Regions from separate parts of the Paenibacillus sp. FSL M8-0212 genome, predicted to be linked through region 1. Evidence: riboswitches for the same ligand, from Rfam matches in the RefSeq annotation. Region 1 holds a riboswitch; the other holds the start of a gene.

The links. A riboswitch is a leader RNA that binds a small molecule or an ion and turns the genes downstream of it on or off. The one in region 1 is predicted to bind glycine.
Region 2: linked by a shared signal. The riboswitch ahead of sdaAB (L-serine ammonia-lyase, iron-sulfur-dependent subunit beta) and the one ahead of gcvT (glycine cleavage system aminomethyltransferase GcvT) in region 1 are both predicted to bind glycine.

What each region holds. Positions count from the first base shown of each region.
Region 1 covers NZ_JBBORP010000001.1:4,137,166-4,152,152, forward strand. Annotated here, with positions in the region: gene MKX68_RS18285 (iron-containing alcohol dehydrogenase) at 1-212, shown strand, start outside; gene MKX68_RS18290 (hypothetical protein) at 491-1,027, shown strand; gene MKX68_RS18295 (flotillin family protein) at 1,091-2,647, shown strand; gene glcT (glucose PTS transporter transcription antiterminator GlcT) at 2,813-3,667, shown strand; gene ptsG (glucose-specific PTS transporter subunit IIBC) at 3,955-6,006, shown strand; gene MKX68_RS18310 (HPr family phosphocarrier protein) at 6,084-6,359, shown strand; gene ptsP (phosphoenolpyruvate--protein phosphotransferase) at 6,352-8,064, shown strand; gene gcvPB (aminomethyl-transferring glycine dehydrogenase subunit GcvPB) at 8,360-9,799, opposite strand; gene gcvPA (aminomethyl-transferring glycine dehydrogenase subunit GcvPA) at 9,937-11,292, opposite strand; gene gcvT (glycine cleavage system aminomethyltransferase GcvT) at 11,289-12,425, opposite strand; glycine riboswitch at 12,643-12,743, opposite strand; glycine riboswitch at 12,747-12,869, opposite strand; gene gcvH (glycine cleavage system protein GcvH) at 13,213-13,605, shown strand; gene MKX68_RS18340 (PTS mannitol transporter subunit IICB) at 14,025-14,987, shown strand, end outside.
Region 2 covers NZ_JBBORP010000001.1:1,943,838-1,958,824, reverse strand. Annotated here, with positions in the region: gene pstA (phosphate ABC transporter permease PstA) at 1-213, shown strand, start outside; gene pstB (phosphate ABC transporter ATP-binding protein PstB) at 226-981, shown strand; gene MKX68_RS08595 (phosphotransferase enzyme family protein) at 1,205-2,197, shown strand; gene MKX68_RS08590 (response regulator transcription factor) at 2,390-3,100, shown strand; gene MKX68_RS08585 (sensor histidine kinase) at 3,097-4,587, shown strand; gene MKX68_RS08580 (LolA family protein) at 4,523-5,680, shown strand; glycine riboswitch at 5,830-5,954, shown strand; glycine riboswitch at 5,959-6,094, shown strand; gene sdaAB (L-serine ammonia-lyase, iron-sulfur-dependent subunit beta) at 6,237-6,926, shown strand; gene sdaAA (L-serine ammonia-lyase, iron-sulfur-dependent, subunit alpha) at 6,916-7,893, shown strand; gene MKX68_RS08565 (alpha-glycosidase) at 8,068-9,828, opposite strand; gene MKX68_RS08560 (response regulator transcription factor) at 10,044-10,727, shown strand; gene MKX68_RS08555 (HAMP domain-containing sensor histidine kinase) at 10,772-12,289, shown strand; gene MKX68_RS08550 (ABC transporter ATP-binding protein) at 12,370-13,284, shown strand; gene MKX68_RS08545 (ABC transporter permease) at 13,281-13,997, shown strand; gene MKX68_RS08540 (ABC transporter permease) at 13,999-14,733, shown strand.

The sequences.
Region 1 (14,987 bases):
GCAAGTCGGACAGACAGATTGCCGAAGAAGGTATCGATGCGCTCAGCAAATTCTGGACATCCATTGGTGCACCTAACCGTCTGGCAGATTACGATATCGATGATAGCCAGATCGACGTAATGGCAGACAAAGCGATGCTGTTTGGCCCGTTCGGTAACTTCAAGAAACTGCAACGGGAAGATGTTGTATCCATCTACAAGGCTTCTCTGTAATTCTATAATCACTGCAAAGTGAAAGGACACATTCCGTTGTCCAATAACCGCAAGTCTCCTTTATGGGGGCTTGCGGTTTTTTCATGTATTTGGCTCTGCACGAGAATGATGGAGGAACATGAAGCAAGAAGAACAGAATGTCGTGATAATACCCATTATCGGGTTCAGAATACATTTGAGGAAAGATTTTGAAACATTTTGATGTCAGCTACGTATTTATTTACATGTGGAATGCCCAGTTAGGATGAATTTGCGGCAGAGGAGAGGAGGAACAGGGGATGGAGACAATTTATTGGGGGTGTCTGATCGGAGGAGCAATATTTGCGGTTGTCAGCCTTGTGCTGGGTGACTTGATTGACGGCTTGCTGGACGGAGCCTTCGAAATGCCAGGTCTTGATTTTTTCAAACCCGTTGTGTTAGCTGGTTCCATTACAACCTTCGGTGGGGCAGGCATTATGCTGACACGTTATAGTTCATTAAGTGCGATGTCGGGTCTAATATTATCCCTGCTTATAGGTATTGCTGCAGCCATGCTGGTATTCTTCGCATATATCAAACCGATGCGTAACAGCGATGTCTCGATTGCATTTTCAATGAAAGAGTTATCTGGGAAAATTGGGGAAATCACCATTCCGGTGCCGGAAAAAGGTTTTGGCGAAGTGATGATTCGTTTTGCATCCGGTAGTACGATTCAAACGGCATCCAGTTTTGAACACCTCCCCATTGCGGCGGGAGCACGTGTTGTGGTGGTGGATGTTGTAGATGGCGTACTGCGTGTGTCGGAATGGGATGAAAACGTACTTAAAGATTTATAAAGTATTCTTATCACCTAAGTAGTTTAAGCACTCATCATGAATGAATAAGGGGAGAGATGTGGAATGGATAATTTGAATTTGAATTGGGATGTATTGCTGATTCCTATAGTTGTAGTCGGTGTCATTCTAATTTTAGGTTTGGCTTTCTGGGCGAGATACAAAACGGTTGGACCGGATGAAGCGATGATCGTTACGGGATCATTCTTGGGTAGCAAAAATATTTCTGATGATGATTCTGGCCGAAAAATTAAGATTGTTCGTGGTGGCGGTGCATTTATCCTGCCTGTATTCCAGCAATCCGAGTTTATCTCCTTGTTGTCCCACAAGCTGGATGTCTCCACACCTGAAGTGTACACGGAGCAAGGGGTTCCGGTTATTGCTGACGGTGTAGCTATTATCAAGGTTGGAGGCGCTGTAGAGGACGTTGCTACGGCAGCTGAGCAATTCATCGGTAAACCGGTAGAGGCGCTGAGAAGCGAAGCACAGGAGGTACTGGAGGGGCATTTGCGGGCCATCCTCGGTACAATGACGGTGGAAGAAGTATATCGGAACCGGGATCGGTTTGCGCAAGAGGTTCAAGGCGTAGCAGCTAGAGATCTGAAGAAAATGGGACTGCAAATTGTCTCATTTACCATCAAGGATGTTCGTGACAAACAGGGCTACCTGGATGCTCTCGGTAAACCGAGAATTGCTGCTGTGAAGCGTGATGCCGAGATAGCTGAAGCGGAAGCGATGCGTGATGCACGTATTCAGAAGGCCAATGCGGAAGAGCAGGGGCAAAAAGCGGAGTTGCTGCGGGATACCAATATCGCTGAGGCAGCCAAAGAGAAAGAACTGAAAGTAGCCACGTTTAAGCGTGATCAGGATACAGCAAAAGCGGAAGCCGATCAGGCTTACCATATCCATGAAGCGCGTGCTAGACAGACTGTGGTGGAAGAAGAAATGAAGGTTGAACTCGTTCGTAAAGAACGTGAGATTGATCTCCAGGAAAAAGAAATCGTCGTACGTGAGAAACAATACGATGCCGAAGTGAAGAAAAAGGCAGAAGCGGATCGTTATGCGGTAGAGCAGGCTGCCGAAGCGGATAAAGCCAAAAGAATGCGTGAAGCCGATGCAGTACAGTATTCCATCGAAACACATGCCAAAGCAACAGCTGAGCAGAAGCGACTTGAAGGTCAGGCCATGGCGGATGCGGAACTTGCCAAAGGTACAGCAGATGCAGAAGTTATTCGTTTGCGTGGTCTTGCAGAAGCAGAAGCGAAAGAAAAACTGGCCGAAGCATTCCAGAAGTTTGGCGAAGCGGCTGTACTCGATATCATTGTCAAAATGCTGCCTGAACTGGCTGGCAAAATTGCAGAGCCAATTGCATCCATTGATAAACTGACGGTGGTAGATACAGGTAAAGGTGAAGGTGCAGCACGAGTGAGTAACTATGTTACCGAACTTATGGCGACCGCTCCAGAGATGCTCAAAAGTGTATCCGGCATCGATGTAGAGCAGCTGATTAAAGGCCTTACGAAGTCTAAAACACCTGCGCCAGTTGCCATTCAACAGAGCGAGGCTGTTACAACTCCTTCTATAATCGACAAGATTGTGGAAAGAGCTGGAGTTGACGAGTAATAAGCACTTCGAATCTTGCATGGTTGCTCTATTGACCTTAAGACGAATTTTTGTTACTTTTTAAGCGAGACGTCCGGCGCGGTTTGCCCGCTCCGGGTGTCTTTTCGTTCGTAACAGGGTGTGACTTAATCACACCTAAGATGGTGTGAAAAAGAGGTGCAAACAATGAGCAGCTTGCATGTAGATAAAGCGCTAAATAATAATGTAATCATTGCACAGCATCCAGAACACGGGGAAGTCGTTGTTATTGGTAAAGGCATTGGCTTTAACCGAAAACCGAGTGATCACATTCCATTGATGGCTGTGGAGAAAATGTTCATTTTGAAAAACCAGCAGGAGCAAGAGCAGTACAAACAGCTTCTTCCACAGGTGGATGAAGCACTGATCGAGATTATTAACGAAGTTATTACGTATATTGCAGAGCGTACGGACGTTCCTCTGAATGAACATATCCATATTGCATTAACCGATCACATTTCTTTCGCGCTAAAACGCAAGGAGCAGGGCATTATCATACAAAATCCATTTTTATATGAAACCCGCGAGATTTATCCTGAAGAATATCGAATGGGAGAATACGCTGTTCGTCTGATCAAAGAGAAAATGGGTGTAGATCTGGGGATGGATGAGATTGGCTTTGTTGCCCTCCATATCTATAGCGCAATGACCAATCAAAATATATCCCAGGTACGTGAACATTCACAATTGATCACTGATTTGGTGAACCTGGTGTCCGATCAACTCGATTATTCGTTTGAAACGGAATCGCTTGATTACTCACGTTTGCTGACTCATCTTCGTTTCGCCCTTGAGCGTGTTCGCCGTGGAGACAAAGTGGAGGAGCTTCATAAGTTAGATTCCCTGCTTAAGTTGGAGTATCCCGAAATGTACTCGCTTGCATGGAAACTGACCAAAGTAATGGAGAAAAGACTGAAACTGCCTGTTTATCCTGCGGAGGTAGGTTATCTGACCATTCATCTGCAAAGGCTGAATCAGCGGAAAGAAGAAGAGAATAAGTGAGATCATTCCAGTGATGGAATGCGGAATTATTTTTTTTGGTGTAAAGGCTTGCAATAGATTAGAACTGGTGCTACAATGGTTTCCGTAATCAAGCAACTGAATAAACATAAGCGACGTGTTACTGACTCGATCAGGCATGAGTTAATTAAAGTGTGATTGTTCTTTCCTTGTACAGGGTATGCTATACCCCAAGGTTGGCACAGTTTACTTTATTAATTCATGCCTTTTTTTGTGTTCCCTTGCTTGCATCACAACATATAAATTAGACGAAAGGGAGATACGACGCGATGTTCAAAAAGCTTTTTGGTGTATTGCAAAGAGTAGGTAAAGCTCTCATGTTGCCTGTAGCCATTCTACCTGCGGCAGGTTTGCTGCTCGGAATCGGTAACATGTTGGTTAATCCAGATTTCTTGCAATATGTAACGGCGCTCGACACCCCTTGGGTGAACTCGATCGCAACAATTATGATGAATGCAGGTCAGATCGTATTCGATAACCTGGCATTGCTGTTCGCCGTCGGTGTAGCCGTCGGATTAGCCGGTGGCGAAGGGGTTGCAGGTCTCGCAGCGATCATCGGTTATCTGGTCATGAACGTCACACTGGGTACCGCAGTAGGGGTTACTCCGGCAATGATCGGTGAAGTACCGGGTTATGCCAGCATCTTGGGTATACCAACATTAAGTACAGGCGTGTTCGGAGGTATAATAATAGGTATTGCCGCCGCGCTATGTTACAATCGATTTTTCAAAATCGAACTGCCGTCTTACCTCGGTTTCTTTGCAGGTAAACGTTTCGTTCCGATTATCACTTCGGTTGTTTCCCTCTTAATCGGGTTGCTTCTGGTGATTATCTGGCCACCGATTCAAAATGGGTTAAATGCTGTATCTCACTTCATGGTAGATACAAGCCCGACATTGTCGGCATTCATCTTCGGAGTTGTAGAACGGTCATTAATTCCGTTTGGTCTTCACCACATTTTCTACTCCCCATTCTGGTTTGAGTTCGGTGAGTATGTGAACAAAGCTGGAGATGTCATCCGTGGTGACCAGCAAATCTTCTTCAATCAATTGCGTGACGGTGTGAACCTCACAGCGGGAACATTCCAAGTTGGTAAATTCCCGTTCATGATGTTTGGTTTGCCAGCGGCCGCACTTGCGATGTACCATGAAGCAAGACCAGAACACAAAAAATATGTTGCAGGTATCATGGGTTCAGCTGCGCTGACCTCGTTCCTGACAGGGATCACAGAACCACTTGAATTCTCGTTCCTGTTTGTAGCACCAATCCTTTTTGCAGTACACTGTATCTTTGCAGGTTTGTCTTTCATGACCATGCAAATTCTGGGTGTAAAGATCGGTATGACCTTCTCCGGTGGGTTCATTGACTTCCTGATCTTCGGGATTATTCCGAACCGCACACCTTGGTGGGACGTGATTATTGTCGGATTGATTCTTGCGGTGATCTATTACTTCGGTTTCCGGTTTATCATTCGCAAATTCAATCTCAAAACACCTGGACGAGAAGATGCAACGCCTGAAACCGAATCTGGCGGAGGCTCTGGTTCAACGGATGATCTGCCCCATAACATTCTTGAAGCTTTTGGTGGCAAAGAGAATATCAAACATCTGGACGCTTGTATTACTCGTTTGCGGATTGAAGTTAATGAGAAATCCAATGTGAAAAAAGATCGTTTGAAACAATTGGGTGCATCTGGTGTACTTGAAGTGGGTAATAATGTTCAAGCCATCTTCGGAACACGTTCCGACACGATCAAATCTCAGATGCAGGATATTATTGCAGGACGAACACCAGCACCAACGCCAGCAGCTGCCAAACCAACTCCAGAAGAGGAGAAGGCACAAGGTGAGCAAGGCGAGCGCATCGTTGATGAGGATATCGTTATGCCAGTCAATGGTGAATTGCTGGACATTACAAACGTACCTGATCCGGTCTTTGCTGAGAAAATGACAGGTGATGGGTTCGCAATTTTGCCACATGATGGTACGATAACTTCTCCTGTGTATGGTAAAGTGTTTAATGTATTTCCAAGCAAACATGCCGTGGGCATTATGTCCGATGGTGGCAAGGAAGTGCTTGTTCATATAGGTGTTAATACGGTGAAGCTGAAAGGTCAAGGCTTTAACGTACTGGTACAGGAAGGTGATCTGGTATCGGCAGGCCAGCCGATTATGGAAGTGGATCTGGAGTATGTCAAAGCAAACGCTCCTTCGATCATTTCACCAGTTATTTTCACCAACCTGCCAGAGGGCTCCACAGTAACTCTGAAGAAGAGTGGAGTGCTGAAAGTTGGCGAACAGCCAATCATTGAGATAAAATAAGAAGTGTTACGACGATGGCAAGCAAGTGTAAATATATGCAATGCCTAAACCAAACTACTGAAAGTGAGATGATTGTAATGCAACAAACATTCAGAATTACAGACGAAGATGGTATCCACGCACGTCCGGCGACAGCCCTGGTTAATACAGCAAACAAATTCAAAGGTGCAGAATCCTTTGCAGAAGCTAACGGTAAAAAAGTAACTTTGAAATCCATCCTGGGTGTTCTTTCCCTCGGATTGGAACAAGGCGACACTATCAGCATCATCGTTGAAGGCGAAGGCGAAGCTGAAGCTCTTCAAGCTTTGACTGACGTTATGGTTAACGAAGGGTTGGGCGAAATTAATGCTTAATGTCTCCGGGATCGCGGCTTCGGCGGGTATTGCTATCGCCAAGGCGTTTATCTTGGAGCATCCTGACTACTCTGTAGAAAAACGCCAAATTAACGACGTTGACGCAGAGATCGCAAAACTCGACTCAGCTCTGGGTAAATCCCAGGCTGAGCTTGAGGCGATCAAAGAGCGTACTTTACAAGAGCTTGGCGAGAAAAAAGCTGAAATTTTTGCTTCGCATTTGCTCATTCTGAATGACCCGGAACTAATTGATCCGGTTAAAGCTAGAATTGCGGATGACATGATCAATGCAGAATTTGCTTTGAACGAAACGGCATCGCAATTTATCTCCATGTTTGAGAACATGAAGAGTGCATACCTGCAGGAACGTGCAGCAGATATGCGTGACGTTACCAAACGTGTGCTAAATCACTTGCTTGGTATCGACTTCATGAGTCCGGCTGAGATCAATGAAGAAGTGATCGTGCTTGCGGAGGATCTAACACCTTCCGACACGGCTCAATTGAATCGCCAATTTGTTAAAGGTTTTGCAACCAACATTGGTGGACGTACTTCTCACTCGGCGATCATGGCGCGCTCTCTTGAAATTCCAGCTGTTGTTGGAACCAAGGACATCTTGGCTCAGGCGAAACAAGGCGATATGATTATTGTTGATGGTCTGGATGGTCACGTACTGGTTAACCCTACTGATGAAGTTATTGCTGAATACCGTGCCAAACAGGAACAGTATGATGCACAACGTGCAGAGTGGAGAAAACTTCGTGATGAGCCAACGGTAACAGTGGACAACGTTCATGTTGAACTTGCAGCCAACATTGGTACACCAAATGATGTAACGGGTGTTCTGGAGAATGGCGGCGAGGCTGTAGGCCTGTACCGTACCGAGTTCCTTTACATGGGCAGAGACAAGCTTCCTTCCGAAGACATCCAGTATAATGCTTACAAAGCGGTACTGGAAAAAATGGAAGGCAAACCTGTCGTTGTTCGTACACTCGACATCGGCGGAGACAAAGAGCTTCCATACCTGGATCTGCCAAAAGAAATGAATCCATTCCTCGGCTTCCGCGCAGTTCGTCTGTGTCTGGACCGTCTGGATATATTCCGTACACAATTGCGTGCATTGCTTCGTGCAAGTGTACATGGAAACCTGCGTGTCATGTTCCCAATGATCGCAACACTTGGTGAATTCCGTGAAGCAAAAGCTGTCTTGCTCGAAGAGAAAGAGAAGCTGGTTGCTGAAGGTATTGCTGTTTCTGACAGCATTCAACTTGGAATCATGGTCGAAATTCCTTCGACTGCAGTTCTGGCGGATCAATTTGCCAAAGAAGTGGATTTCTTCAGTATCGGAACGAACGATCTGATTCAATACACAATGGCTGCTGACCGTATGAACGAACGAGTGGCTTATCTGTACCAACCTTACAACCCAGCCATTTTGCGTTTGGTTAAAATGGTTATCGATGCAGCGCATCGTGAAGGCAAATGGGTTGGCATGTGTGGTGAGATGGCAGGAGACGAAACAGCAATTCCATTGTTGCTTGGTCTTGGATTGGATGAGTTCAGCATGAGCGCAACTTCCATTCTGCCAGCTCGTAGTCAGATCACCAAACTGTCCCGTGCGGATATGCAGGAACTGGCTGCTAAAGCTCTGGATATGCAAACGGCTGAACAAGTCGTTGAATTGGTTCAAAGCATTAAAGCGTAATTTTGCCGGGGTTTCCTCCGGATTTGAGGTTTTTCTTTTTCCGATAATGAGCTGCATTGATGCAGCGATTTTGCCGGTATCCGCGATTCATGTGGATATCGGCTTTTTTTGTTATGAACAGGATAATGTGATTCGGACACTGGTATACATCGGACTATAGCTTGCCTTCGTTTGAGACATGTTCTAACAGGATGATGGTGAGCTGTAAGAGTGGCATCTTTAAAGGGGAAGGCAACACAAAAAGCTCTTGCTGATTAGAACATCAGCAAGAGCTTTCGTATTAACAATGATTTAATTAACTGCAAGCGCAGTTCAGTACAGGTTTGCGGGCTGCGGTAGTCTCATCAAGACGAGTGACCGGTGTACCATAAGGTGCGTTCAGTACCAACTCAGGTGTCTCTTCCGCTTCTTTGGCAATCCGTATCATCGTATCAATAAACCCATCCAGTGTTTCTTTGCTTTCGGTTTCCGTCGGTTCGATCATGATGCATTCCTCCACGTTGAGCGGGAAGTACACCGTAGGCGGGTGATATCCAAAATCAAGCAATCGTTTGGCAACATCCAGTGTACGCACACCATACTGCTTCAATCCCCGACCAGACATGACGAATTCATGTTTGCATACACCTGGATATGGAATCTCGTAGTAAGGTGCGAGACGTGCCATCATATAGTTGGCATTCAGTACCGCACATTCAGAGACACGGCGCAAACCTTCCGGTCCATAGGTACGAATGTAGGCATACGCGCGTACCAGAATACCGAAGTTGCCGTAGTATGCTTTCACCCGGCCAATGGATTGATTGCCTTCACGGTCCAGTGAATATACACCATCATCATTCTTGATCACCATCGGTTTAGGCAGGAACGGGATCAAACGGCTCTTCACACCGACTGGTCCGGCGCCAGGTCCACCACCGCCATGAGGCGTGCTCATCGTTTTGTGCAAGTTCAGATGCACCACGTCAAAGCCCATATCACCCGGCCGGGTAATGCCCATAATGGCATTGGAGTTCGCGCCATCGTAATACAACAAGCCACCAGCCTGATGTACGATGGATGCAATCTCCTGGATATCTTTCTCGAACAAACCAAGTGTATTCGGGTTTGTCAGCATCAATGCTGCCGTATCGGAACCGACGGCTGCACGGAGTGCGTCCAGATCGACCAGTCCGTCTGCGCGGGATGGAATCGTCACAGTTTCAAATCCTGCAACGGTTGCGCTTGCCGGGTTGGTCCCGTGAGATGAATCGGGTACGATGACTTTGGTACGTTGTTCGCCACGACCTTCGTGGTAGGCACGAATCATCATAAGTCCAGTCCATTCTCCATGGGCACCAGCGGCTGGTTGCAGGGTTACAGCGTCCATACCTGTCAGACCTGCAAGGTCGTTCTGCAACGTATATAACAATTCAAGTGCACCTTGAATGCTGGATTCATGCTGGTAAGGATGGATTTTGGCGAATCCATTATAACGGGCAACATCCTCATTAATCTTTGGATTGTATTTCATCGTACAAGAGCCCAGTGGATAGAATCCGTTATCTACGCCAAAGTTCCGGCGGGACAACGCAGTATAGTGTCGAATAACATCTACCTCAAACACTTCCGGCAGTGCTGCTGCTTCCGAACGGAGCATTTCCCGGGGAATCAACGTATCGGCAGCCTGACGAGGAACATCACATTCTGGCAAGGAATAAGCGACACGTCCAGGGCTGCTGAGTTCAAAAATCAATGATTGTTCCGGAGCAGGAGATAAGGTCTGTGCACTGAATGTTGTATCTGTCTCAGATTGAGCCGAAGTGGAGAAAGAGGTACCTGTTACCGATTGTCCTTGTACCGATGTTGTCGTTGTCGTCGTCGTTTCCTGAGTCACAGTGATCCCTCCAATGCTCGTGCGAATTCGTCAATCTCTTCCTTAGTGCGCCGTTCCGTAACAGCAATCAGCATATGTCCGGCAAGCTCCGGATAATCACGTCCGAGTTCGTAGCCACCAATAAAGCCTGCATCCAGCAGTTTCAACTGAAGAGTATCCAAGTCTGTTCCTTCAGGAAGTTTAATCACAAACTCATTAAATGTTGGTGCATTAAAAGTAAGGCCAACTCGAGGAATCGCAGTTAATGTATTCAGGGTGTAATGACTCTTTTGCAAATTCAGATCCGCGACATCGATCATGCCCTGTTTACCCATGATGGACATATATACAGATGCGCTAAGCGCGAGCAAAGCCTGGTTGGAACAGATATTGGAGGTCGCCTTTTCGCGGCGGATATGCTGCTCACGTGCTTGCAGTGTGAGTACAAATCCACGTTTGCCATTGCGATCGGTTGTCTGGCCTACAATTCGGCCAGGAATTCGGCGCATATGAGGCTGGGATACGGCGAAATATCCGCATGTCGGGCCGCCGAGTGAAGCGGCGATACCGAGGGGCTGCGCATCGCCAACAACGATGTCGGCACCCAGCTTGCCTGGGGCTTCCAGCAGACCCAGCGATAGCGGGTTAGCACTTACAACGAGCAGGCCTTTGTGCGCATGCACGAGGTCAGCCGCTTGTTTTACATTTTCCACAGCACCAAAGAAGTTTGGACTCTGGATCATGACAGCAGCGGTATCGTCCGATATGGCGGCTTGCAGGGCATCCCAATCAGTGACGCCATCCTTATAACCAATCTCAACAATCTCGAGGCTCAATCCGTGCGCATACGCCTGCAATACCTGACGGGCTTCCGGATGAACGGTACGGGATACGATAAGCTGTTTGCGACGTGTTGCTGCTGCGGCCAGATTACCTGCTTCTGCAAAGGCAGTTGCGCCGTCATACATGCTGGCATTGGCTACAGCCATACCTGTTAATTCACAGATGTAGGATTGAAATTCGAAAATGGCCTGTAGTTCACCTTGGCTGATCTCAGGCTGATAAGGTGTGTAGGCAGTGTAGAACTCGGAACGGGAAATGACATGATTGATGACGGAAGGAACATGATGATCATATATGCCTGCGCCGAGGAAGCTGGCGTGTGTTTCGAAATTGGAGTTGGCACCAGCTTGTTTGGACATGTGACGTGTCAGCGCATATTCATCAAGTTTGGAGGATACGGGCAGCTCGCCCTGATAACGGATCTCTTTTGGAATGTCCTGAAACAGATCCTCCAGCGTATCCACACCGATGGTTGCGAGCATGGCGCTCTGATCTTGCTCAGTCATGGGAATGTAACGGTGCTTGCTCATGCTTGATCAGCTCCTTGAGTAGGTGTCTTCGACGTACGTGTCCGTTTATGAAAAGGGGTCTTCACGACCTCGGCTTTTAGTTTCTTGCCGCGGATCTCAATCTCCAGCGGGGTTCCCAGCGCAGCGTATTTGCTGTCGATGAGGGCAAGCCCCAGATTACGCTTCAATGTAGGTGATTGTGTGCCTGTAGTAACTTCACCAATCTGTACGCCTTCGGCGTAAATCGGATAGTGGGGCCGGGGAATACCACGCTCCAGCACTTCGATGCCGACCAGTTTGCGGGCAGGCCCGTCAGTTTTTTGCTGTAACAAGGCTTCGTATCCGATAAAAGGTCCGGCATTCAGCTTCACAAACATGCCTACGCCAGCTTCGAGCGGAGAGATGGTTGCCGACAATTCCTGTCCATACAGGGGGAGCTTCGCTTCAAATCGTAGTGTATCCCGGGCACCAAGTCCGGTTGGTACCAGTCCGTAACCTTCACCAGCTTGCATTAATCCATTCCACACCTCAGCAGCCTGGTCCGCAGGTACATATAGTTCAAAGCCATCTTCACCGGTATAACCGGTACGGGACAACAGCAATTTTACTCCACAGACTTCGGCATCCTGCACAAAACGAAACGGTTCAATCGTGGATACATCCGTATCTGTAACTTTCCCGATAATGTCTACAGCCAGTGGACCTTGCAAGGCGAGCAGCGCCGTCTGCTCCGAATCGTTAGTCATGCTTACGCCAGGGATCAAGTGCTCTTGTAGCCACGCCCAATCCTTGTCGATGTTGGAGGCATTAACAACGAGCATGTAATGCTGATCTTCCAGCTTATACACGAGCAGATCATCCACCACACCGCCATCTGGGTAACACATCAGGGTGTACTGGGCTTGACCCGGAACGAGCGTGGTCACATCATTGGTCATCATTTGTTGCAAAAAAACTTCAGCCTGCTCACCCTGTACTGTGAATTCGCCCATATGGGATACATCAAACAGTCCAGCACGCTCACGCACCGCTTCATGTTCTTTCTGGATTCCGCTAAATTGCACTGGAAGCTCCCAGCCTCCAAAATCAATGCACCGTACGCCTTCGTATTGCTGATACAGTGGGAAGAGTGGTGTTCTAAGCAAATCGGACATCAAATCACCTCGTCATGGGCCGTCAACCGGCCGGATATACAATCGTGGATCAATGAACCATGGTATTTTTACATTTTTCCGCTAGATATTTTCATCACATAAGTATGGTAAGGCAGCTATGGCAGCGCCGTTCTACATCCTGTTTTTCGTTTTTTGGGAAAAAGGAAAAGGACAGGCCAAAGAATCGGCATGCCAAGTAGCACGCTGTATTCTAAGGCTCTGTCCCTTGTACCTGAGAGTTACCCCGCTGCGTTGTGCAGCAGGTTTCCCCTTGGGTGATCATAACGCCCGCACAGGGCGAATAGATGCTCTCCAGAGTTGCGTCCCGTAAAAGTCCTTTTGCCTGAGAGATTCACCCCCGCTTATCGGTGGTTTACTCCTTCGGCGTTACCTCATGTACATCCCGAATCGGGTGTCACGGGTAATCTCTCCCTTTACATTCATCCGCGGGTATAACATAGTCCAATAAACACATTTACTCCTCTCATTAAAACGTGAATCCACTGCCGATGTCAAGAACGATGTCATAGATCATAACTAAAAACCGAATATTTAATTTATCTTAAATATTATTGTTCGTGTATTTAAAAAGACTGCGCTTACTATTGTAATGTTCACCAGTATATGAAGAAAGAGTGTAATCGGGTTACAGGATTTAGAGGTGTTCAGCAAATAAATTGTGAGGTATCTTGACATTTGATTCATAAATATCATACGCTATGTTCTGGGAAAAAGGTTAAGGTCAAAGAACGCATGTACTCATTAATGAAAAGCGAGGCGGATATCGATGAGCGAATTGAAAAGTGATTTCCTGTACAGTGAAGAGCACGAATGGGTGCAAACCGTAGGGGAGGATACTGTACGTATTGGCATTACCGAGTTCGCGCAGCATCAGCTGGGTGACATTGTGTTTGTGGAATTGCCTGACCTTGAAACCAATGTAAAAGCAGAGGACAGCATTGGAACGATCGAATCGGTCAAAACGGTTTCGGACTTGTTTTCTCCCGTCACTGGTTCAATTATTGCAGTGAATGATTCGTTGCAGGACTCCCCTGAACTTGTCAACAGCTCTCCATACGAGGAAGGCTGGATGATTGAAATCCGTGTTGAGGGAGATCTGACAGCAGCATTGTCTACATTGATGAATGCAGACGCGTATCGTAAACATACGGAAGAATAGTATCAACGAACTTGTACTTATTAACATACATTTTATCATAAATTGAAATGAACTTTATATTGTTTCGACCTGTGTGAGCCTGAGGCTTGCACAGGTTTTTTGTGCTTTCCGAGAATGGTTTCCAATGCGGATTGAAGCAGATTGTGGATGTGAATCGCCTGACTAGACCAAGCTATAGGTTAGAAATTGATTTTGGAAATGATAAAAGTCATAGGCAAAAAAAGCCTTGTGTACCAGTGGGTTCAGACATTATGCATCAATTAAAACGATTACATAACCTAATGTTGTCATCATTGTTCATGACGAAAGTACGCTTTCATTTGATTGAACAGGAGAGCATTCTCGCTTAGGATTACAGCAGGGGAGAAATGATACCCCTTTCATAAATCATAATCACTTGATCCAAGGAGGATAATACAATGAGTAATTTGGACCAATCGTCCAATTCCAAAGGTGGGCTACGGGTAGGTGTTCAGCGTTTTGGCCGATTCCTGAGTGGTATGGTCATGCCGAATATGGGAGCGTTTATTGCCTGGGGATTAATTACGGCTCTGTTCATTCCAACAGGCTGGTTCCCTAACGAGACGCTTGCGCAGCTAGTCGATCCGATGATCAAATATTTGCTGCCACTGTTAATTGGTTACACCGGTGGTACGATGGTGCATGGTCAGCGTGGTGGTGTCGTGGGTGCCATTATGACCATCGGGGTCATCGTGGGTAGTGATATCCCGATGTTCCTAGGTGCCATGATTGCCGGACCACTGGCAGCATGGATCATCAAAAAGTTTGATAAATCGATCGAAGGTAAAGTTAGAGCCGGATTTGAAATGCTGGTTAACAACTTTTCAGCCGGTATTATTGGCGGGATCTTGGGGATTTTTGCGCTACTGGGCATCGGGCCTGCTGTAGAAGCAATTAGCAAAGTATTATCTGCCGGGGTACAAGGCTTAATGAATCTTGGTTTGCTGCCGCTGGTCAACCTAATCATTGAACCAGGTAAAGTATTGTTCCTGAACAATGCAATCAACCACGGGATTCTGACACCAATTGCAACAGATCAAGCGAGAGAGTTAGGGCAATCCGTATTATACATGCTTGAATCGAACCCGGGTCCGGGACTTGGTATCTTGCTTGCTTACTGTTTCTTCGGACGCGGAATGGCCAAATCTTCTGCACCAGGTGCCGTTATCATTCATTTCTTCGGGGGAATTCATGAGATCTACTTCCCTTACATTTTGATGAGACCGATTCTGATTCTTGCCGCAATTGCGGGTGGCGTCGCAGGTACATTAACATTTATGCTCACCGGAGCAGGACTTGTTTCAGCACCATCACCGGGTAGTATTATCGCGTATTTCCTCTTAACACCGAAAGGTGGATAT
Region 2 (14,987 bases), 2.2 Mb from region 1:
CCGACGAGTCCAAGGTCACCACTTAATCCTTTCCGTCCGGCAGAGACACTTGCTGTCCATATCTGGAAAGTGAATAGTGAAGGTATTGGACCAGATTCCAAAGAAGTGGCAGCAGGGGCATCCGCCGTGCTTGTCATTCTCGTGCTGGCGTTCAATCTAAGTGCACGCTGGATCGGTCGGGTTGTATTCCGCCGCATGACAGCTTCGAAATAAGGAGGAACCAACATGGCCATACCTTTTGGTACGGAACAGTTAAGCATATATTATGGACATTTCCAGGCGGTCAAGCAGATTAGCCTGACGTTTCCTGAAGCAAGCGTAACGGCTCTTATTGGGCCGTCTGGTTGCGGTAAATCTACGTTCCTCCGGTCGCTGAACCGGATGAACGACGAGATTGCCGGTTCCCGTACAGAGGGACATATCTGGATGGACGGTAACGATCTGAATGAGCCTGGAACCGATGTAATCAAGCTTCGCCAGAAGATTGGCATGGTGTGGCAGAAGCCGAACCCTTTTCATAAGTCCATCTACAACAATATCGCGTTTGGCCCCCGCTACCGCGGTACGAAGAGTAAGAAGGCACTGGATGAAATTGTGGAAAAAAGTTTGCGTCGTGCTGCGCTCTGGGACGAAGTAAAAGACAGACTGCATGAGTCAGCTCTGTCTCTCTCTGGCGGACAACAGCAGCGCCTATGTATCGCTCGCGCTTTGTCTGTTGAACCACAGATTCTGCTGCTCGATGAGCCGGCATCTGCACTTGACCCGGTATCTACGGGTAAAGTTGAAGAGTTGATTACCGAGCTCAAGAAGGAGCTGCGGATTGTTATTGTTACCCATAACATGCAGCAGGCGGCACGCATCTCAGATTATACAGCTTATTTCTATCTGGGAAGCATGATTGAGCACGGGGATACAGAGCATATTTTCACGAACCCGGACAATCGTCTGACGCAAGAATACATTATGGGACGTTTCGGTTAATTGGATCATGGAGTGTAACATAGATTAATAGACAGAGAGATAAAGAAATAATAGAGACAAAAGAAAGCACAATGCCTGGACGGTTGTTCGGGGGTTGTGCTTTTTTAATTTATAATTTTAGTGGGATTTTCTGTATGCGGGATAAACATTATGCTACGATATTTAGTGTGAAGAGAACGTTTACATGACTTCGAAGGAGATGCTGATAATCACTACGGATCAGATGTCTTACGACCATATGGCAGCTCAGATTATACAGAACTACGCTATTGAGAAACCTGTCGTTTCATATATTCGTCATAATGAGAATCTGACGTATCATGTCGTTGATGAAGCAAGCGGGCAGAAGTATCTGTTACGTATCCATCAAGCCGCATATGCAAGTATGACCGGCATTCAGCATACGCTTCCTGCGTTGGAGGCAGAGATGAACCTGCTTCATGAGTTAAATGCAACGACGGCATTGCGCGTGCAGCATCCGGTACGGAATGTATCGGGAGACTGGGTCACGGTATGGAAAAGTGAAGCGGGTAAAGAAATCTGCTGTACAGTACTGGAGTGGATTGAGGGAAGGGACATCCAGCAGGGAGAACGCCTGACAACGGAGCAGATCTATGATCTTGGGGCACAACTGCAGATGCTTCATCAATATGGGCGTGAGCAGAATCAGACAGATCGAACAAAGGTGCGCCCGGCATATGGCAATAGCCATGAGAACTTGTTCATGCTAGGGCAGCTAGAGGAAGGCGTCCGACTGGGGATTTTTACAACGGAAGACTTTGATCTGCTTCGTGAGACGTTTGAGAACATTAATGAGCAGTTAGAAACATACCCGCAGCACGCAGGGACATGGGGGATCATTCATGGGGATATTACTCGCAACAATCTGCTGATAACGGATCAGGGGATATCCATGATTGATTTTTGTCTACACGGTTATGGTTATTATCTTTTTGATGCCGGAGGGGCAGCACTTATGTTTAATCGGGAGGAACGTGACATATTCTTATCCGGTTATACCAAACCGATCGCGCCACTGACGGATCGTGATATCCGATTAATGGAAGGGTTCATGTTGATCTTTACACTGGGTTATTATGCCTTTCAGATGGCGAATGAGTCGAGGCACGAATGGATGAAAGATCGCATGCCGAAGCTATGCAGCAAGTATTGCAGACCTTATGTACAGAACAAGAGTATCTTCTACGAATTGTGAGGTGTTTCCTTTTCTATGAGCTATAACTTAGGATTAAGATTGTGAATATTACCTGGGCGTCCTGAACAATCGGGGTGCTCTTTTTGCATGCATTAGATAACGATCGTAATGGACATTTATGAAGAAAGTATAAACTCTGAGGAGAGTCAACTTTTCTTAGCTACAATATAGTCATGGGAGGATGAAGCAGCGATGAGAGACAGCGAGAATATATTGCTGGTGGAGGATGATCCGGAGATTGCCCGTATTTTGAGAGATCATCTACGTCATGAGGGTTATGGGGTAACTTGGGCATCAAGCGGTTTGGAGAGCTGGGAAGACTTTAGGGAGGGAACCTATCAATTAGTCTTGTTGGATCTGATGCTGCCGGAAATGGATGGGTTCACGGTATGCAAAAACATTAGACTGATCAGCGATGTTCCGCTGCTCATGATGAGTGCTCGAATCGAGGAAGAGAGCAAAGTCAGGGGGCTTGGGCTGGGAGCTGACGATTATATTACGAAGCCCTTCAGTCTAACGGAACTTACAGCTCGCATTAAATCTCATCTGAATAGGTACCGCAGATATCAGGGCGTAGAGCCGGATTCGACAGATAGACAGTATAACGATGGGTTATCGATTGATTATTTGAATCAGCGCGCACAGGTTCATGGAGAACATGTGGCATTAACCAACAAGGAGTGGGCTTTGCTCACACTGCTTGCTTCTCATCCGGGCCGGGTGTTTACCAAGGCGGAATTGTATGAACATGTCTGGAGTCAGCCAGAGGCGGGGAACTCGAGTACAGTCACAGTTCATGTGAAGAGCCTTCGGGCCAAGCTTGGTGACGAGCCCCATCATCCACGCTGGATTCAGACGGTGTGGGGCAGTGGTTACCGGTTCGTGGGGGAGCCTGAGGAATGAAGTTGAAGTACTGGTTAATGCTTGCCTTCCTCATTGTAATGCTGCTGCCTGTCGCTGCTGGGTGGGCGCTGTACTCCCTGTATAACTATTACAATGATCAGCGTGCCGTAACAGAATATGTAGAGTTGTCCAGACAATTGGCTCCTATTGAACTGGCTTTATCTGACCCGGGACTGTACCAGCTGCACTCGCCTGATGTTTTCGCTGCACTCTCCGAATTGGAGAATGGTCGGGTGAACTTTGATCTGTATTTACCAACAGGGATTCGGGTGTACACATCAGGGGGGAGTACATGGTCTGCTGGAGCTTACACCGTTGGGGGGGCGGAGCTGTATCGTAATTTGTACAACTTACAGATTCGTCATCGTACATTCTCGTTGAAGAAACCCGTGTGGGAAAAAGGTGAGTTGGTCGGCATTTACGAAATCGTCATGCTGCGTGGAGATTGGCTAGAAGGCATTTCCTTGCGGACTACCTGGGTCATGGGTCTCGCTGCTACTTTCTTTATCCTGTTATACGGAACAGTGCTGTGGTTGCTATCTCGAAAGCTCTTTCGGCCGATGAAATATCTTATAGAACGAATGGATGCTTTTGCACGGGGAGAGGCTGCTACGGATGAGGTACCTGTTCGTCATGATGAAATGGGCATCTTGCTCCAACAGTTTGATGCAATGCAAAACAAGATCAGACATACTCAGGCCGATGTGGAGAGGGAGCAAAAAGAAAAAGAGCTCATGATCGCCTCGTTATCCCATGATCTGAAAACACCGTTGATGTCCATTAGTGCCTATACGGAAGTACTTAACGGTGATCGTCAACTGAAACGCCTTGAAAGGCAGGAATATCAGGATGTGCTGCTCGGAAATGTGGAGCGGATGAAACAGATGATTAGTGAACTTGAGATGTATACGGCGCTGGGTTCCAGTGAATCGGAGATGGCCATGGTTAAGGTGGAAGGTGAAGAGTTTTTTGATATGCTGCTTGGGAGCTATGAGGGACTTGCCGAGCGTGGTCAGATTGACGTGAAGATGGATGTCCGCACAGATCAACTGTACCGAGTTCATCCCGAACAACTGATGCGCCTGACAGATAATCTGATAAATAATGCACTACGCCACACAAGGACGAACGGTGTAATGGGACTAGGGGTTATTGCTTCAGATTGGGAGCTTCCTGAATGGATTATTCCTTCGCTTAGAGCTGAATTGGATAACTACAGGGCTGGAGCAACATTGATCATAGTACAAAACGAAGGTCCTGCTATTCCTGAGGAACAGCTCATTCGTATCTTCGAACCCTATGTTCAACACCAGAATCAGGAGGAGAAGACGTATGCAGGTGGTTCGGGATTGGGATTGAGTATAGCCAAACGGGTTGCAATAAAGCACGGAGGGGATATGCGCATGTGGTCATACGAAGGATATGGAACGCTGGCAGCATGCCGATTGCCTGAACATGGAGAATGTAAACGCAGAGAGGGTGGATAAGATGATGAAAAAAGGATGGATGATGCTGGGTACTGCTGTGTTGGCAGGCGCCCTGCTTGGAGGTTGCGCGGAGAAGGATATGCTGGCTATGTCAGGAGATGAGATGATTGAGAAGGTTGTCTCAGCAGAAACAGAACCCGCCTCGTATTATGCGGAAGGTGTGATGAAGATATGGGCGGATGACAAGCTGACTAACACGATGCAAATTAAGGAATGGGTAGATGGTGAAACCGGACGAAAGCGCACGGAAACATCAGAGAATGGCAATGTCAGTTACGCAGTTAATGATGGAAAGAAGATCATCATATATGAAAAAGAAACAGGGGCAGCATATTCCATGGATGCATCATCCGTGTCACAACAACCTAATCAAACCCAGAAGCAAATATTGCTCGATCAACTAGAGCGGTTACGTACTACGCATGATGTGAATATGATGGGACAGGAGAAACTTCATGGACAGGACGTCATTCATATTGAATTGACACCAAAAGAAGAAGGCGCATTCTCCATATCTTCAGAGTATTGGGTAGATCCCAAAACGTGGATGATTGTCAAAGTAAACAGCGCGTATGGGGATGGAAAATCAGAAATGGTCTATGATCCGATTCAGTATGACCCTGAATTCACAAAGGATACTTTCGTAATTGACATCCCTAAGGAGGTCGATGTGAAGGACTTGAACGATATGATGCAGAATTCCGAAGTGACTCTAGAGGAAGCGGAAAAAGCGTTGGAACAGCCGTTCCTACAGGACATGAGTGGAGAATTCGAACTATCACGGATCGAAATGTCTACATTGCGCGGTGAGCTGAGCAGAGATGAAGTAACCTTGTATTATGTAAGTAACGACAAGGTAGAAGTCAGCCTGACGGTATTCAAGATGCCGGAAGAAAATGTGGACGATACACTAATGCCGGATGAAGCCAAGATTAAGGTTCGTAACACCGAGGGTTCATATATGAAGAGCATTCGGAACATATCATGGAGTGAGAATGGCTTGCGGTACTCCATCATGGGTGAGAACGAAGGATGGACGAAAGAGAAGCTTCAAGCTTGGATAAATGAATTGAAGCTGCCTAATCATTCCTAATGAGTTGATAAAGATGGTAATTATACGTCACTTTTATTGACATATAATGTGTAGCATATTAATCTGTAAGTATATGTACCAGATATGATCCAATAGAACAGAAGACACACGTTCGATGTGAGTTGAACGAGGAAGTGAATATAAGCGGATGATAACGAGCGGGAGAGTCCTGGGTTAGCCGAGCACAATGGCTAGTGCTCAGGCACCGAAGGAGCAAGCTGCTACGCACCCGGCGCAGTGGTTAATCTCTCAGGTAAATGTACCATCGTTGGACGCAACTCTGGAGAGTGCGCGAACTGCGCCACCCAAGGGGTATATGATCAGTCAGACCGGTGAACTTGTCTGTAATCGCAGGCAATGCACCTTGTCGTGAGACACTGCTGATCGTGAAACTCTCAGGTATCGAGGACAGAGAGAGGGCCTGAGGCCTTCTTCTGTCCTTTTTTGATGTCATCATACCCCCTAAATAAGGGGACATTGTGGATGGAACTCCTGGATCGAAATGACGAATACATTTTACAAATATGAATCATGATTAATAATGGAGGGTTAAAAGGTGCGATTTAAAGATGTTTTCTCAATTATTGGTCCGTCCATGACGGGGCCTTCAAGTTCACATACAGCTGGTGCGGCAAGGTTAGGAAGAATCGCTCGTCAGTGGCTGGGATGTAAGCCAGATCGTGCCCGGCTGACGTTATACGGTTCATTCGCTGACACGTATCAGGGGCACGGAACAGATCTGGCACTGATCGGCGGTCTTTTGGACTATGTCACAGACGATCCACGTATCCCGGATGCAGAGCAATACGCAGAGGAAGCAGGCATGGAGGTTGAGTTTTATACAAGTGGCCTGCCTGCTCCTCATCCGAATACGGTCAAAATTGAGTTGTGGCATGGAGAACGTGCCTGCTCCTTAATCGGTGCATCCATTGGTGGTGGCAGTGTATCGGTGCATGCGATGAATGATTTTCGTGTTCAGATTAGTGGTGAGTTTCCAACACTCGTTCTGCGACATGCAGACAAGGCAGGGGTGCTTGCATCGGTAACGTCCACGATCAGTTCATCCGGGGTTAACATCGGCTATATGCAGGTGGACCGGAAAGCCCGTGATGGCGAAGCACTTACCGCGATGGAAATGGATGGTGTACCTAATCCTGATATGCTCAAGCGTCTAAAGGAGCTGGACCATGTGTTAGACATTCGTGTTATCGATTTGAAGAGAGGAGTTGATTCGGATGCGGTTTAAACATTTGCACGAACTGAATACGATCTGTACAGCGGAATCCAAAACCATTGCTCAGCTGATGATCGAGGAGCAGGTTCAGGAGACCAATACACCGGAAGCGGATGTTGTGAAGCAGATGTCTGAATATTATCAGGTGATGAAGGAAGCGGTACGCAAAGGGTTAACGGAAGATACAACATCACGCAGTGGATTAACAGGTGGAGACGGTAAAAAAATGGCCGAGTACATTCGCAAGGGTGAGACTTGCTCAGGAGATGCTTCCGCACTTGCCATGGCGTATGCCCTGTGTGTATCTGAAGTGAATGCCTCCATGGGGCGGATTGTGGCAACACCAACAGCAGGTTCCTGCGGCATCATCCCGGGTGTGTTTATCAGTTCACAAGAGCGGTTTGGCTGGACGGACGAACATTTGGTGAACGGGTTGTTCTGTGCGGGAGCGATTGGTTATGTTATTGCCAACAATTCATTTATCTCCGGTGCCGAAGGTGGCTGTCAGGCGGAAGTGGGTTCAGCTATCGGCATGGCTGCGGGTGCCATGGTTGAACTGCGTGGAGGTACACCGGAACAGGTCGTTCATGCCGTTGGTTTGGCGTTAAAAAATACACTGGGCCTGATCTGCGATCCGGTTGCAGGCCTCGTTGAAATTCCTTGCATCGTCCGTAATGGACTGGGTGCGGTTACGGCGCTGGCTGCGGCTGACATGGCCCTGGCCGGAGTGCGTAGCGCCATTCCGTCAGACGAAGTCATCGACGTCATGCTGGAAGTAGGCAGCGCGATGCCGAGCCGCCATCGGGAGACAGCCCAGGGCGGACTGGCCCAGACACCAACCGGCCGCAAAATGATGCAGAAGTTGGCTAAACCAAAGGCAAAGCGTGCCGAGCCTGAGTCGGAGTCAAAGCCAGCGGATTCTGACACAACTACAAGTGGGGCGGACAATGCTCAAGTGGACAAGGATACTCAGGTTTAAGCTGAACCGGGACCATCGATATATAAATCAGTGACATTATGATGTATAACGGCTATACAAAAACAAGCGTCCGCGAACCTAAATCCGGGTTCTGCAGGACGCTTGTTTTATGCTGCCAGATGAAGCGAAGATAGGCTATTTATATGTGACTTCAGATGTATGTGTATTATGACTCTAGTCCTGGCTCACAGCCGTACTCAGTACGGCATATCCATACGCGGGCAGTTCAATGGCGAGTACGCCATCTTCCTTGGCGGTACGATGGTTTCCGCCGAATAACTCGGTCCATTCCTCGTCACCAGCCTCCAGCTCGACAATAGCCGTCTCTTCTGATCGATTGAACAGAACCAGAATGCGTTCCTCCTCATTTTGCCGCTCAAATACCAGTTGGCTGCCATCGGGACGAGCCTGCAGGAAACGAACGGTGCCTTCTGCACGCAGGGCAGGGTGAGCATGACGCAGGGAGATCAATTTCTGATAAAAGTCGAGCAGCTCCCGGTCCTGCTTCGCTTCGTCCCATTCCATGCATTTACGGCAGCCTGGATCATGTTCGCCGTCCATGCCAATCTCGTCTCCGTAATAGATGCACGGAGCGCCCATATAACTGAACTGGAATAACGCAGCCAGCTTCATCTTGCGCTGGTCGCCTTCACACAGCGTGAGCAGCCGCGGGGTATCGTGGCTGTCGAGCAAGTTGAACGCTACCTCGCTGGCTTGAAGCGGATAACGGGACAACTGTCGTCCGATGGAGTTCGCGAACTGTTCGGCGTGCATTGTATTTTTCACAAAGAAAGCATTCACGGCATCGGTAAACGGATAGTTCATGGACGCATCGAACTGGTCACCTTGCAGCCAGGAGGAAGACTCGTTCCATACTTCGCCCAAAATGTAGGCATCCGGGTTAGCGGCTTTGACTACACGGCGGAAATCGCGCCAGAATGCATCGTCCACTTCGTCTGCCACATCCAGCCGCCATCCGTCCGCGCCCACTTCCTTGATCCAGTACTCAGCAACCTCCAGCAGATAGGCCTTAACTTCGGCATTCTCCGTATTCAGCTTTGGCATGTGCGCTTCGAATCCGAAGGTCTCATACGTAGGAATACCGTCCTTCACGTCCAGCGGGTATTCGTGTACATGGAACCAGTCCTTGTATTTGGATTGTTCTCCGTTCTTCTGCACATCCACAAACGGCGCAAATGTCTTCCCGGAATGGTTGAACACAGCATCCAGCAGTACACGAATTCCACGTGCATGGCACAGCTCGACCAGTCGTTTCACGGTATCTGCGTCACCAAAGTGCCGGTCTACCCGCAGGTAGTCTTCTGTATCGTATTTGTGATTGGTGGTGGCTTCGAAGATGGGTGTGAAGTAGATCGCATTAATGCCAAGATCGCTGATGTAATCCAGATGGTCGATCACGCCCTGAAGGTCACCGCCGAAGAAATTGAAAGGTGTTGGCTCGCCGCCCCACGGCTCTACCTTTTCCGGACTGATATCCGGGTTGCCGTTGGCGAATCGTTCAGGAAAAATCTGATAGAACACCGCATCCTTAACCCATGCAGGGGGTGTGAATACAGCTCTGGCATGAATATAAGGGAACTGGAACATACGACCCGGATCGTCCGGTTCTTCTTCCTGGAAGTCCGTCTCGGTCATCCAGATCTGTTCTTCGCCGCTTTTGAGCAGAAAAGAGTATTTGAGTCGGTGGTAGGGAGGTTTCACTTCGCCTTCGAAGTAATCGAACATGGAGTCAGAGGTGAACTTCGTTAAGGGAACCAGCGCTTTGGTTGCATCCCACGCATATTTATCCCCGGTCAGGGCATGTACCTCGGTCAGATCATTCTTTTTGGCACGCAAACGCAGATGGATTGTATCTTGGTCATAGGCATAGGCCCAGTTTCGTTTCGGTTGATGATAGATGGCTTCCAGCAGCATAATGAATTTCCTCCCGTCAGGTGTAGAACTAGTATGTACTTGGTAGACTTGATGGATATGACGTTACCCGAGTTAATGGATAAGCTATAATTAGAATGCGTGATAACGCGAGACTTCAACAAGACATGAATCCATATGGTATAGACAGCTTTTATCATGATGATGCTCAGATATATCATTAACCCAATGAGGGCAGAAAGGAAACGATTATTCGGATGAAAACCAAACTGTTATATATTGAAGATGATACGGAAATTGCGACTTGGGTCAGAGCCGATCTGGAGGAGCGCGGTTATGAGGTGGTATGGCTCGGCAGTGGTGAAGGTGCAGCGGAGGCTGCTGTCGGTTGCTCACTCATTATTCTGGATGTCATGCTGCCCGGGCTGGATGGATTTACGGTAGGCCAGCGACTGAAAAAAGAACATCCTGCCGTGCCCATTGTCATGCTCTCGGCCAGAACGTCTATTGACGACAAGTTACACGGTCTTGATTTTGCCGATGACTATGTGACCAAACCATTTCACCCCGATGAACTGGCTGCCCGGATTGAAGTACAGCTGCGTAAGGCAGGAACAGCGGTATCCACGGATGCTGCCCTGAAGCTGGATCATCTCTCCATCTATGAGAAGGACAACCGGATCGTTAATGAGGAGACGGGGGATGAGATTATTTTATCGGGAAAACAGTTCCACATCTTCGCCTACCTGCTACGACATATGGGCATGATTCGAACCAAAGAGCAGATCTATGAAGCCGTTTGGAACGAGCCCTATCTGGATGGGGACAAAACTTTAATGGTACATATTCGGCATCTACGCGAAAAGCTGGAGCTTGATCCGGCCAATCCTGCAATTATTCAGACGGTCCGTGGTGTGGGATATCGTGTGAAGAAGCCATGATCCGGTGGTTCAGGGAACGGAAGATCATGAAGGGAGAACGAAGCATGATTCAAAAGCAATCCGGGCGGCGCAAGCTTCGCTTTGGGCGGTCCTTGATGTCCAGATACATCCTCCTGATCTTGGCGGCTGTATTATTTGTGCCCGTTGTGCTTCCGATCATATCCGTTATATATATTGTCGTAGTGAATAACACGGACACGAATACGAACCGAGCGGCACCTTATGGTGATGTTACTCGGATAAGTAACCTCTGGTCACGTGAAGCGAAGAACCTGGATGGTGCTTCGGATGAAGAGATTAAGGCCCGGTTGGAGCAATTACATGGCTCGTATCCCAAATCTTCGATGTATCGTGTGAATGTGAAAGGGGAGACCCTACTTATTCTCGGTGGTGAAGATGTAACGCTTCTAAAATCCACGTCGCCGGATGGCAGGACAGACACGACATTGAGATGGTCATTGGATTCCGGGCAAACGACAGAGACTCATATTCCAGCCTTATGGAATGTAAATAATACAGTGCAATTCATGAAAGAAGCTTCCTTTCGCGATCCACTCACCGTAGTTGCATATATTGGCGGAGATGAGCAGGACAAAGGACAGGGATTCATGATCATTGAAGTGCCGCGGTCACTTCTGCAAATGAATCAGAGTAACTGGCCGATGGAACTCTTGTATCTTGGTATCGTAATGACCCTCATCTTTCTGATCTTCATCATTATGTCGATTCTCTTCTTCGCACGCATTCGCAAACGACTTATTCGTTTGCAGACGGCCATGATGACCACAGGCAAGGAAGGCCTCCCGCTTCCGGTAGATATCCGCCGGTCAGACGAGATTGGTCAACTGGAAGAATCCTTCAATCAGATGGTGCATCAACTGTCCAACAGCCGCCACCGTGAACGCGAGGAAGAACAATTGCGCAAACGTCTCATTGCGGGGCTTTCCCACGATCTGCGTACCCCGCTAACGGTAATTCGTGGACATATGCATGCTTTGCACAAGGAAGAGCTGAGCGAGCAAGGTGACCGTTCATTACATCGCATGGAAGCGAAAATGGAGGACCTCGGTGGGCTCATTGACAACATGTTATCCTACAATTTGCTCACGAGCGGGAAATATACACTGAAGCTGGAAGAGAAAGATATACTGCGGATCGTCAGGGAAACGGCGGCGGCCTGGTACCCGGTCTGGGAGAAAGAGCAATTTGATATTGATATTGACCTCCCGGAGGAACCGCTGATCTGGCATATGGATGAACAGGGCATGCGCCGTGTACTCGATAATTTGTTTCAGAACGTAATCCGTCATGCTGCTAGCGGGAAATATATTGGCATAACAACCCAGGAGATTCAGGGTGAGACGGCTATCGTTATTCAGGATCGGGGTCCGGGTATGCAACCGAATTCCGACACAAAAGGCACAGGTCTAGGCTTATCCATTGTAGACCTGTTGATTCGTGAGATGGGTCTGCGCAAGCGGGTAGACAGTTCCGAAACGGGTGTACAGACATATATCTACAGTGGTAAGGGAAACAGGGAAAACAACAAACCGCTGAAATAGCTTTTTTAAACTAAACTTAAACTAGAGACTACTTTGGCTTTAACCTTGGAAGGTTACGATAGTTCCGAGGTGATCATACAGTGAGTGAAAATATAATTCAAACGGCGAATTTATGGAAAACATACCGGGACCGTGCAGCGGTCCGTGAACTTGATCTGCACATTAAAAAGGGAGATATCTACGGCTTCCTCGGTCCCAACGGTGCCGGCAAAACAACAACGATTCGCATGCTTCTCGGCTTGATTAAACCAACCAAAGGCGTGATCCGTGTCTTCGACAAGGATATCCGCAAGGATCGCATGGATATTTTGCGCCGTGTGGGCTCTTTGGTCGAATACCCGTCCTATTACGGACATCTGAACGCAGTAGAGAATCTGGAAACTTTGCGCCGCATCATCAATGTACCAAAATCAAGAATTGCTGAAGTGCTGTCCATTGTAGATCTGACCAAGGATGCCAAACGTTCGGTAAAGGGATACTCCCTTGGGATGAAGCAACGTCTAGGTATTGCCAGCGCTTTGCTGGGTGAACCGGAGTTGCTGATTCTGGACGAACCAACGAATGGGCTTGATCCTGCCGGTATTCAGGAGATTCGGGAACTGATCAAACGCATGCCTCTGGAACATGGCATTACCGTTCTGGTTTCCAGCCACTTGCTGAGTGAAGTCGAACAGATGGCAAGTCGCGTTGGTATTATCCGTGAAGGCAAGATGGTGCTTCAGGATACTATCGCAAGTCTGCATAGTCAGACGGGTAGCTCTATCCGGTTAACGGTTTCCGAGCCGGAAGAGGCTATGAAGCTGGCAAGAGAACAGGGACAATTTGGTCAGCAACAAGGCTCTGCTTTAACGTTCCCTTATATGGATAACAGTTCAGTGGCACTGCTTGTGCGCCGATTAATTGAGCAGGATCATGATGTGTATCGTGTAGAGGAACAGCGTCAGTCGCTGGAAGATCTGTTCATGCGGGTCATTGGCGAGGGGGCTTCCATATGACCGGGCGTGCATTATCGTCGGACTGGCTCAAGATTCGGGGGAAAGGGATCTGGTTTCTTGTTTTTCTGGCCCCTCTTGGATTGACAGCGATGCAGGCGCTTAATTTTGGCTTACGGCTGGACTATCTGAAAGAGCAGTATGCAGATAACCTGTGGGGCGGATTATTGGGCAATGTGGTTGTCTTTGTGCCCTTGTCTCTGATGCTGGGAGCAACCATTCTCAGCTCCATGATCGCTAATGTTGAGCATGAACAGGGATCATGGAAACAGCTGCTCGCGATGCCGATTCCCAGACCAGCCGTGTATTTAGCCAAGTTCCTGCTTGCTTGTGTGCTGCTGGTAATCTCCTGCCTGCTGTTAACCGCAGGAATTGTGGGTCTGGGTCTGATCCTCGGATTCCATGCCAGCGAAATACCTTGGACACATGCGATCAAGCTGGGGCTATTGCCTTTGGCTGGTGCACTTCCGCTGTTGTCACTGGAGTTGTGGCTCACGATGGTTAACAAGAATCAGGCACTTCCCGTCACCCTGGGCATCGTTCTCGCGATAACGGGCATGTTCGCACTCAGTATCTCACCGAACTTTCCACTCGCTTGGGCGCAGATGGCCTGGAATGGACCCAATCCATATCTGTATGCAGGCATGGGTGCAGGTCTGGGAATCTTGATTCTGTTGCTGGGTATGGTGCACTTTAGCCGGAAGGATGTGGCCTGACATGAGCTTTGCGACAACGTACTTCCGAATTTTGTCCGCTGAACGATTGAAAATGGGCAAGTCCCCCATATGGCTTCTGATTCTGCTGAGTCCACTCATTGCGCTGCTCATCGGACTGTTGTCCACGCCATCGGGAAATTGGCAGGTATTGATGACCACGATGGTTTTCCTGCACGGATTGTTATTGTTACCGATGCTGACTGGTGTGTTTACGTCCTTTGTCTGCCGTTTCGAACATGCAGGTGGAGGGTGGAAGCAGATGCTGGTTTTACCGCTCACACGTTCAGGCGTATATGCAGGTAAACTGACGATTGTGCTCATGCTTCTGGCGGGTACACAAGTATTATTGCTGATGTCCATTCTGCTGGCAGGCATGATTCACGGCATTACGATGCCTGTACCTTGGGGATTCTTGGCGAGCAAACTGCTGCTTGGGTTGCTAGCTTGTGTACCCTTGGCTGCCCTGCAGATGTTCGTTTCATTGGCGTGGAGCAACTTTGCCGCACCGCTCGCACTGAATTTTGCACTGACCATACCGAATATTCTCATTGTAAACTCGGCGACATATGGGCCATATTATCCATGGGCACAACCGATGATTCTGATGACACCCGTTGATGGCGGAGGTTTCGGAGCCTACAACGTGCCACTGATGACAATGCTGGCGGTTGTTGGAGGCAGTGCTGTCATTTTCATTGGAATCGGCATGATGTATTTTGCGAAAAAAGAAATCTGAATAATCCGTTACACACTTGGTTATCGTAATCAAAATCCTCTTTAAGCAAAACATGCAAGCTCTATTGTATGTATGCTTCAGGAGGATTTTTTCTAATGTCTGACCCACCCATCATGAATGGTCACCTCGCTAACGAATCTGAGGAGTCTTATTCAAGGATTTGAAGTGATCTCAGAAATCTAAGAAACCTGAGACATGTTATATCCAATGAAACGACCGTTTGCAGCGTTTATGACAGGAGATTATGGGGATTA